Regions from separate parts of the Leucobacter albus genome, predicted to be linked through region 2. Evidence: riboswitches for the same ligand, from Rfam matches in the RefSeq annotation. Region 2 holds a riboswitch; the other holds the start of a gene.
What was found. A riboswitch is a leader RNA that binds a small molecule or an ion and turns the genes downstream of it on or off. The one in region 2 is predicted to bind magnesium.
Positions count from the first base shown of each region.

Region 1: it holds a riboswitch for magnesium, as region 2 does, so the genes downstream of both, ABD115_RS02960 (hypothetical protein) here and mgtA (magnesium-translocating P-type ATPase) in region 2, are expected to answer to the same signal.

Region 1 covers NZ_BAAAKZ010000002.1:293,682-298,958, forward strand. The annotation lists gene ABD115_RS02945 (CorA family divalent cation transporter) at 1-501, opposite strand, end outside; gene ABD115_RS02950 (hypothetical protein) at 565-807, opposite strand; gene ABD115_RS02955 (CorA family divalent cation transporter) at 845-1,795, opposite strand; gene ABD115_RS02960 (hypothetical protein) at 1,921-2,241, opposite strand; M-box (ykoK) riboswitch at 2,291-2,456, opposite strand; gene ABD115_RS02965 (acyl-CoA dehydrogenase family protein) at 2,518-3,723, opposite strand; gene ABD115_RS02970 (TIGR03084 family metal-binding protein) at 3,768-4,571, opposite strand; gene ABD115_RS02975 (acyl-CoA synthetase) at 4,743-5,277, shown strand, end outside.
Region 2 covers NZ_BAAAKZ010000008.1:7,553-12,829, forward strand. The annotation lists gene mgtA (magnesium-translocating P-type ATPase) at 1-2,643, opposite strand, end outside; M-box (ykoK) riboswitch at 2,907-3,075, opposite strand; gene ABD115_RS09220 (aminotransferase class I/II-fold pyridoxal phosphate-dependent enzyme) at 3,143-4,462, opposite strand; gene ABD115_RS09225 (FMN-binding negative transcriptional regulator) at 4,499-5,131, shown strand; gene ABD115_RS09230 (MFS transporter) at 5,180-5,277, shown strand, end outside.

The DNA.
Region 1 (5,277 bases), on a different contig from region 2:
AACCTGACGCCCCTCCATCTTGAAGCCCCCGCTGCTGTCGACCGCCTGGTCGGCAAGGTTGGTGAGCACTTGCGAGATGCGGGCAACGGTCTCTTGCATGGCGTCGTTGAGCTCCTCGAGCACCAGAATCAGCGCATCGCGGCTCGTCGGCGCGGCACTCGATCGCGCCAACAGGTTCTGCGCACGCCGCAGCGCATCGATGGGGTGGTCTGGCTCGACCGAGATGAGCAGCTCCGGCGTGAAGGCGATCAAGATTTCGGCGGAGGAGAACGACGCTGCGGCCTGCGCGTCTGGCTCGCGGTCGGGCAGCGGCAGGTCGAGCGGCAGCAGCACAAAGCCCTGCTCCTCGACAGCGTGTTTCACCGGCTGGTCGAGCCGCAACCCGTACTGCCGGTGAATGTTGCCGAGCATTATCTGGTCTGAGGCCCTTACGCGGAGCCACCCCTGCCGCGGCAGCTGATTCGTTTCGAGCTGCACGCTCGACTCAGTGTTGTCTTGCATAGTCACACTTTCAAAGTACGACCGCCCCACATGCGTGGGATCGGTCTCGTTGACGCCGGGAGATTACCCGAGCGTGAGCCCAAACAGGTGCAGGCCGGCAAAGCACGCAATCAGGCCCGCGTAGAGCACGACGACGGCCCAGATGATCTCTCGCTCGATCTTTGAACTCCCGCGCTTTCGCGAGGTTCCCGGGGTGGCGCTCGCATGGGTGCTTTCGCCACCGAGGTGGTGAACATCGATGCGCGAGCTCCAGGCAACCGGCCTCGTGGCCGAGGAACGGGCTTCGGTGGTTGGTGTGGTGGTCATGTGTGATTCCTTCAGATAAATAGTGAAATGCAAGGGGTTAGCGCAACCAGCCGCGCTGGCGCACATACAGCAGCGGCGCGAGTGCGAACACGAAGCTCAGCACGATGATCATTGGCTCCGCGAACTGCCACTCGAGAATCGGCATGTTCTCGAAGTTCATGCTGTAGTAGGTCGAGAGCAGCATCACCGGCAGGAAGACGGCGGTGACAACCGAGAACACCTTAATGATCTGGTTCTGCTTGACGTTGAGCGCAAGGTTGTTCGTCTGCTGCAGCAGCCGCACGCGATCGTGCACGAACTCGATATGCGGCTCGATCGCCTCGATATCGTCAATCAGGCGCGCAAGATCGGTGCGAACTTGCGCTCCGAGCCCCCAGAGCTTCGCGCGCAGGTGCCGCGCGGCCTCGGCGAGCGCGAGCTGGCTCTCCATGCAATACGAGAGCAGCGACTCCATGTCGGCGAGCTCCTGCTGCGTGTACGTGACATCGCTCACGCCAAACTCGCGAGATTTCTTTGCCTCGAGGCTCTCAAGTATCGCCCCGGTCTCAATCATCATGCGCTCGGTGCCGAGACTCATCGCGCTCACGAGCTCGTCAGTCGTATCTGCGATCGCCTGCAGAATGCTGCCGACAACCTCGACCGCGCTGTCGTTCTCGCGACCGTCGCGGCCCATGCGCGCCACGGCCAGGTCGAGGGCGTCAGCCGCCTCCTCCGGCTCGATTGTCACGACGGTCGAGGTGCTCACCGCGACCATGATGCGCATCGTGCGATAGCCGCTGCCAGCTCGCGTGACGTATGAGACGGGCACATAGCTGAACCCGTTCTCTGCGCTGAACGACGCAGCCGCTGCGTCTTCGAAATCGACACCGTACGCGTCGCGAAGCTCGGCGTGCAGGCGCGGGCTCTCGCCCCGCACGCGCACCCAGCGGCCCCCGATGAGGGATTGCACGTTGCCTGACAACGTCGTCGTACCCTGCTCTTTACTCATGAATTTCACTTTCTGTTTCTGCGCGGCGTTGCCCCGCGGCCGATCGCCGGTGGCCTGCACCCGGTGGCCGGTGACCCCCGGCCGATAGCCTGTGGCCTGCGCCCCGCGGCCCACTCGTCACGGCGCTAGTCGTTCTCTTTGTAGAAGCTGCCGTGCGTGCCGGAGGTCGACGAGGTCTTGGTCTCGAGCCCGTAATTAAAGACGTGTAGGCACGCCGTGACCCCGAGCATGATGACGCTGCTCACCAGCACCATGCGCGTGGTGAAGCGCTCATACCTTGTCGCGCGTCGCTTGCCTGCCCGCTCGACGCTTGGGGCCTCGAATACCTGGCTCCGCCACCGCGCCGGGGCACGGCGTGCCGTGGCTGTCTGTGCCGGCCAGTCCGCGACGTCGGGGAGCCCGACCGCCACCCCCGGCATCGTTGGTTCATAGAGTGCTGTGCGCATGCTGCTTGTTCCTCTCAGGGCACACCAAAAAGAGCCCTACGGCTCGGGAAATGCGCTTCCATGTCAGAGCTTCGGCATTGCGTGACGTAGCCAAAACGCAGCCACCTCGGGCACCCCCTTAAGCCGAGGGCGCCTGTCTTAACCTTGGGCATCTCTCGATGTCGTCAGATCAGTGGCCTGTGTTCACGCAAGAGCCTCACCGAACGAAGCGCAGTGCAAGCCTAACAACACTCAATCACTTGCGCAAGTATGCGCATTTTTGATGCCCGCGCACCGCTAGGGCTGGTAGCCGAGGTGCTTCCCCGCCAGGCGAGTGAGAATCTCCACGGTGCCCCCGCCGATCGCGAGCACGGGGCTGTCGCGGTAGATTCGTTCGACCTCGCTTTCGGCCATGAAACCCATGCCACCGAAGAGCTGCACCGCCTCGCGGTTCACCCACTCGCTATTGATCGTGGCCGTGTTCTTCGCAAACGACGCGGCCGAGATGATGCTCAACCCCTCAGCGTCGCCGTCAGGCACAGACACGGCACCAGACGCCGAGAACTCGTCCCAGCGCTCTGCGACCCTGCGCGTGTAGACCCGCGCCACATCTACGCGGCGCGCCATCTCAGCGAGCGTCGACTGCACCGTCTCGCGCGCGATGAGCGGCTGCCCAAACGTTTCTCGGTCGCGGCACCACTGCACCGTGAGATCGAGCGCCCGCTGCGCGCTCGCGTAGGCCTGCGCGGCGAGACTCACGCGCTCGCTCACGAACCCATGCGAGATATAGCTGAAGCCCGCCCCCTCCTCACCAACGAGCATCGAGACGGGAACGCGAGCTCGGTCGTAGAACAACTCCGCCGTGTCAGAGGCTCGCCAGCCCATCTTGTCAAGCTTCTTCGCAACGCTGAACCCCGGAGTGTTCGTCGGCACAACGACGAGCGAGACTCCCCTCGCCCCCGGCCCGCCTGTGCGCACCGCCGTTGTGACAAAATCCGCTCGGGTCGCCGAGGTGATGAACGTCTTGGATCCGCTCACGACGTAGTCGTCGCCGTCGCGCACCGCCGCCGTGCGCAGGTGCCCGACATCGCTGCCCCCGCTGGGTTCGGTGATTGCGAGCGAGCCGATGAGTTCGCCCTCAATCGTCGGCCGCACAAACCTGTCAATCAGCTCGCTCGTGCCGGCGAGCACCATGTGCGGCAACGCAATTCCGGCGGTAAACAGCGACGCATACACTCCGCCAGACATGCCGGCCTCGTGGGCCGCCTCCGTAACTGCGACGGTCGCGAGCAGCCCACCTCCGCCGCCGCCCACCGCCTCCGGAAACCCGGCGCCGATGAGCCCGAGCCGGCCCGCGGCGAGGTGCAGCTCTCGGGGAATTTCTCCGGCGCGCTCCCACTCGGCCTGCTCGGGAAGCACCTCGGCAGCAACGAATTGCTTTGTCACAGCTTTGAGCTCGGTAATCTCTTCCCGACCAATCACTTCAGACTCGTATGTGTTCACCGCGTCGCTCCTCTCACTCAATGTAGACCTCGGGCTGGCGCGCCCTACGCAATCCGCTCCCCCGGCGCGGGCCCGCTGGTCGGGGCGCCGGCGAACGCCTGCGCGACCCGCATCCACTCCGCGGCCCCCTCTCCCTGCGCGACGAGCTCAACATCAGCGATATTTCTGCGCTGAGTGACCACCGCGGCGAACGCCCAGCCCGACCCCGTCACGCGGTCGGCCGCGCCCTCGGGGCCTGCTTCGAAGCGCGCGCCGCCCGGCATCTCGAGTTCGACGCGCGGCTCCGCGGCGGGCACGGGCAGGCCGCGAATCTTGAAGGCGAACTCGCGCGTGCGCACGCCGAGGCGCGCGACCGCCCACAACGCCGAGGTCGCAGGGAGCGTGCGGCCGAGCGCGTCGAATACATCGAGCGCGTGCGCCCACGTTTCCATGGTGCGCGCGGTCGCGATCGTTACCGGCCGCATCGGCGGGCCGAACCAGGGAATCTGGCCAGCAGGATCCGCGGCCGCGAGCGCCAGCTGCAACTCGCGCCGCCCCGACCGCCACGCTGCGAGGAGTTCGTCGGCCGGTGCGCTGCCGCGCTCGTGGGCGCCACGGTCGACGAGGTCTGCCTGGCCGCTCTCGGCCGCCCGCGAAGCTTCGGCCACGAGGGCACGGAAGCCCTCTGGGTCGGTGATCGCGGTGAGCGTCACCTCGTCTGTCCAGAGGAGGTGACCGATCTGGTCTGCGATGCTCCACCCCTCGGCCGGCGTGGGCCGCAGCCACTCTTGCGCCGGCAGCTCGGCTACCGCCTCGTCGAGCAGCTCCGAAGTCTCTCCGAGCGCCTGCAAAGCCTGCGTGACGTCCATTCGCGCCCCACCCCGTCCGTTGCCCTGGAAGTTCGCTTCGACTCTCGTGAGTCAAAAACAATCTTCCTTGATTGTTATTGATCCTTCACATACAGTAACCAACGAGCGTCGATTTGGCTACCGCTACCGACGGCGGAGGCCGACAGCTTGGTCATTCAAAGGAGAATAATCATGAGCGTTCCTCTCGGAAAATGGGTTTCAATCCACGCGCTTCGCACCGGCGACCGACCCGCCCTGGTCGACGTCGAGACGGACACGTCGATCACGTTTCGGGAGCTCGACGAACGCACGACCCGCCTGGCCTCTGCCCTGCGGGAGCGAGGCGTCGCGGCCGGCGACAGGGTCGCGGTGTGTGCGCTCAACAGCCCGGCGATGCTCGAGATTCTCTTTGCTGTCGCGAAGCTCGACGCGGTGACCGTGCTTATCAACCACCGGCTCACCGCGACCGAGATCAATTTCATTCTCGCCGACTCCGGGGCGACCCTCGCGTTCGCCTCAACACCGCTGCAGGAGGCCGTCATCGCCGCCACGGCGGGCACATCTGTCACGGAGACGATCCCGCTGCTCACGGCAGCAGAGCGCCGCGCCGGCGCACAGAGCGAGTTCGAGCAGCTCATCGACTCCGGCGACCCAGGGGCGCCCCTCCCCGAGGTAGACCCAGACAGCGCTGCGCTGCTCATGTACACTTCGGGCACAACCGGCAAGC
Region 2 (5,277 bases):
GAAGTAGCTCCACGGCAGCGGCACAAGCCCGACCGCCGCACCGAAGCCCGTGAACGGCAGAATCAGCCCGAACACGCACACGATGGAGGTCGCTATGAGCAGCGGCGCGCTCGCACGCGACTGGATGAACGGCAGCTTGCGCGTGCGCAGCAGGTGCACGATGAGCGTCTGCGAGATGATCGACTCGATGAACCAGCCGGACTGGAAGAACGCCGCCTGGTCGACGGTGTTGGCCGCGAACACGAACCACATGAGCATGAACGTGGTGATGTCGAAGATCGACGACAGTGGCCCGATGCGAATCATGAATCTGGTGAGCGTCTTCGACTCCCATCGCCTGGGCCTGCGCACCTGCTCGTCGTCGACCCTGTCCCACGGGAGCGTGAGCATCGACAGGTCGTAGGCGAGGTTCTGAATGAGCACGACGATCGGGATCATCGGCAGGAATGGCAGCATCGCGCTCGCCACGAGCACCGAGAACACATTGCCGAAGTTCGATGACGCTGTCATCTTCACGTACTTCATCGTGTTCACGAAGGTGCGGCGCCCCTCCATCACGCCGGCCTCGAGCACAGTCAGGTCTTTCTCGAGCAAAATGATGTCTGCCGACTCCTTCGCGATGTCAACGGCAGTGTCGACCGAGATGCCGACGTCGGCCGTTCGCAGCGCTGGGGCGTCGTTGATGCCGTCGCCGAGGTAGCCGACGGTGCGGCCGTTCTCGCGCATCGCCTCGATGATGCGAGCCTTCTGCGCCGGGTTCGTCTTCGCGAACACGTGGGTGCGCTCGGCGAGCTCTCCCAGTTCTTGCAGCGACAGCGCCTCGGTTTCCTCGCCCAGCACGACGCGGGTCGCATCGATACCAACCTCACGGCACACCGTCGCCGCGACGAGCGCGTTGTCGCCCGTGATCACCTTGACGTCGATGCCGTGCGACGCGATGCTCCTGAGCGCGGGCTTCGCCGAGGCCTTGGGCGGGTCGAGGAAGGTGAGGATCCCGACGATCGTCATCTCAAACTCGTCGTCGACCGCGTACTCGATCTCGCGAGCGAGCGGGCCCGCGACCGCGATGTCGCGGGTCGCGACGCCGAGCGCCCGCATTCCGAGCGCGTTCTGCTCGGCAACGATCGCCTCGATCTCCGCGCGGCGCTCGTCGGTGAGCAGCACCTTATCGGTGCCGATCATCTCCCAGACCGAAATCTTCAGGATCTCTTCGACGGCACCCTTCGTTACGACGACGTGGGTGTCTGCTCCCTCAGCGACGACCACCGACATGCGCCGCCTCGCGAAATCGAAGGGCATCTCGTCGATGAGCTCGAACTGCGTAACCGAGCGGTCGAGGTCGTCGCCGGCCGCGGTGAGCACGGCCTCGTCGAGCAGGTTTCGCAGCCCGGTCTGGAAGTGCGAGTTCACGGTCGCCCAGCCGAGCGTGCGGTCGCTCGTCTGACCGCGCGTGTCGAGGTGGCGCTCGAGCACGATCCGGTCTTCGGTGAGCGTGCCGGTCTTGTCGGTCGCGAGCACGTCCATCGCGCCGAGGTCTTGGATCGCGGCGAGCCGTTTCACGATCACCCTGGCACGCGACATCATCTGCGCGCCCTTCGCAAGGTTCGCGGTCACGACGAGCGGCAGCATCTCTGGGGTGAGCCCGACCGCGGTGACGACCGCGAACATGAACGCGCTCCCCCAGTCTTTGGTGAAGCCGTTGATAATGAACACGGCGGGCACGATGACCGCCATAAACCGGATCAGCGTCCACGTGACCTTCTGGATGCCCTTGTCGAACGCGGTCTCTGGCCTGGCGCCCTGAATCGACGCCGCGAGGTTGCCGAACGCGGTGCGATCACCGGTCTGCAAGACGAGCGCGGTGCCAGAGCCCGAGACGACCGAGGTGCCCATGAAGCCGAGGTTCTCTGCCTCGAGTGCTTCGTTCGGGGTTGTCAGCGCGACGACCCGCTTCTCCACGGGCATCGCCTCGCCCGTGAGCATCGCCTGGTTCACCTGCAGGTCGACACTGCGAATGAGCCGCACGTCGGCAGGCAGCATGTCGCCCGCTGCCAGCTCGACGATATCGCCCGGCACGAGCTCCTCGATCGGGCGCTCCCCGGTCACGGGCACGCCGTTGACTCTGCGCGTGACGGCCGCGGTCGTGCGCACGAGTGCGGCGAGCCGCTCGGCCGCCCTGCTCGAGCGAAACTCCTGCCAGAACCGCATGATCGAGCTGACGAGCACCATCGTGCCGATCGTGATGACGCCGATCCAGTCAGCACCCTCCTCGGGGTCGGCGAACAGCACATCGGTGACGAACATGATAGCGACGAGCCCGATAAGGATGAGGATGAAGGGGTTGCGCAGCGTACGCAGGTACTGAATTACGGGCGACGGCGGCCGCTGGTGGCGCACGACGTTGGGCCCGAAACGGTCGAGGCGCGCGGCCGCTTCGAGCTGGGTAAGGCCCTCGCGGTCGGCCTCCACGAGACCGAGCGCCCCCTCGGGGGTGGCCTGCGTTGCCCGGGCGAGCAACTGCGTGTCTGCCTCGGGGGCAGCGACCTTGATCTTGCGCTTGGTGTTGGTCTTTGGCGCAGTGCCGGGCTTGTCCGACGCTGGTGGCGTCGGCGTTGGTGGTGTTTCGATGGGTGAGGCGTTCATAACAACGGTCCTTCGGGTGCAGACGCACGCCAGATCGCGCCGCGGCGAACGGCGTGGGCAGCGTCGGGTGAAGACGGTGAACGAGGGCTGCTCGTCTTCCGCGCGGCGAGCCCGTCTCGGTGCTCTCGCTCAGCTGCTGTGCGTCGCTGCTGGGTGGTGTGTGCCGCGCGGCTGGAATGATCGACTACTGTCGCCGCTCACGGGTCACCTCCTCAGCTCGGCAGCGCTCGACACAACGAGCAGGCCGGAACCCACGATTCCCGCGAACACCTCCACGTCAGAGCTTTGGCACTGCGCGACGTATCCGGTTCACGGAATCCGCTTGGGGCCAACCCTTAATCCGGGAGGGCCTGTCCTCAGCCTGGGCGTCTCTAGACGTCGTGGGATGAGCGGACTGTGTTCACGCAGGAGCCTCGCCGAACGAAGCGCTACTCTCTCCACGCTACACTCAATTGCGCAATTGCGCAAGCAATGCCCCGCCCATCCGGCGCCTCCGCAGTCACCGCCTGAGCGCGCGCCTCGGCGTGAGCATAACCCCGACGAGCGCCGTGGCGAATTCGAGCACACCCCCGGCGTTCAGCGGCGACACGCACACCCGAATGAACGGGGGGCTGTCGAGCCGATACGGCTCCCCGGCCTGCACCGCCCACCCCTTTCGCGCGAGCGCGGCCACAACCTCCGCTTCGAACGGCACGGGCACACAGACGGTGAAACCGCACACTCCCCGCGCGGCGATCCCTGATCTCGCGAGCACCTGAATGAGCAGCTCGCGGCGCTCATCGTAACTCGCGGCAGCCCGAGAAATCCGGTCTTGCGCAACCGGGTCGTTGAGCACCCGAGCGGCCAGCCGCTGCGTCAGGTGACTCACCCAGCCAGGCCCGATGAGCTGGCGCATCTGCACCCGGTCGGTGGTGTCGCGATCCATCGCCGCCACGGCCAGGCGCAGGTCGGGGCCGAGCGTCTTGCTAAACGAACGCACCACCGCCCACGCCGACCGCCCCGCGGTGAGCGTGCGAAACGGCGCCGAGGCGACTCCCGACAGGTGGTCGTCTTCAACGACGAGCACATCGGGGTAAGCCTCGAGCACGCGCAGAAGTTCGCGCTCGCGCTCCGCCGAGAGCGCAGACCCGGTGGGGTTTTGCCCGCGCGGCGTGTGAATGATGGCGGCCACCCGGCGCTGAGCCAACCGCTTGGCCAGGTCGGCCGGCACAAACCCCTCGTCGTCGATCGCCACCCCGACGGCCTCACACCCCAGCACCTGCAGCAGCGTGCGCTGCGACCCCCAGCACGGGTCTTCGACGAGCACGACGTCACCCGGGTGCAGCCGCGCGCTGAGAATGCGCTCGAGCGCGTCGAGCGCGCCGTTCGTCGCGGTCAGTTCGCCAACCACGCCGTCTGCTTCGAACCCCCGCCTCACCACCTCATCGAGCTCGGCGATCACGTTGGTCGCGTCGTACAGGCTCGGAGAGTACAGCGAGTCATCGAGGTAGGAGGCGACAGCGGGCAGAAGATCTGGGTCTGGCTCGACTGAGCTTAGATCGACGAGCCCGGTCGGCACGGTCGAGAGGTAGCTTACGGGCAGCCGCGCGAGGTCTGCGACGACGCTTCGCTTACCCTGCGTCGACACGATGAGGCCGCGCGAGCCGAGCGTGCGCATCGCGGTCGCGACACTCCCCGGGCTCAATTCGACCGCCGCGGCGAGGGCTCGAATCGACGGCAACTGGGTGCCTGGAGGCAGTCGGCCGTCACGAATGCGAGCCGCAATTGCGGAGACGAGCTCATCCGTGTACGCTACCGGCGCCAGATCATCTATTAACACAGTTACAAACTGTACCAATACAGCTAGGGAACATCAATGTGGATTAACCCCACCTACGCGCCGCACGACGCACTTGGCACCGCGAAGGCACTCGTAGACGCCCACCCGCTCGCGGTGGTCATCACCGAAGACCCGCTCGCAATCGCGCACATGCCCATCCTCTGGCGCGAAACCGCCGGGGGCGACCCGGTGCTCATCGGGCACATGCCCCTCGCCGACCCGACGAGCAAACAGCTCGCAGCAGGCGGTCGCGTGACCATCGTGTTCCCCGGCCCTGCGAGCTACATCACGCCGAACTGGTACCACAGCGAGGGGCTACCAACCTACAACTACGCACCCGTGCACGTCGCGGGAGTCGCCACGCGCCTCGGCGAGGCCGAGCTGCGTGAGCACCTGCTCGACCTCGTGGCCGACCACGAGGCAGGGCATTCGCTCGACGAGCGCGCCTGGGCCCTCGACGGTGACGCCCACGCCCGGCTCGAACGCCTGCTTCCGCGGGTGCTCGGCTTCTCGGTGCCCGTTACCGAGCTGCAGGTCAAAACCAAGCTCGGGCAAAACCGTGACGCCGCAGACAACGCGACCGTCGCATCACAGCTCGCGGCCGGCGACAGCGCCGACCGCGAAATCTCCTCCATGATGCGGGGGCAGTGCCCCCACACTCCAAGCTAACCGCGACCCCGCGGTGAACGGCGCAATGGTGCGCTCAGAAAGGAAAACATGAACCGCAATCTCACGAGGGCAACGCTGGGGGCGTTCCTTGGAAGCTCGATCGAGTGGTACGACTTCTTCATCTACGGAACCGCCTCGGCCCTCAT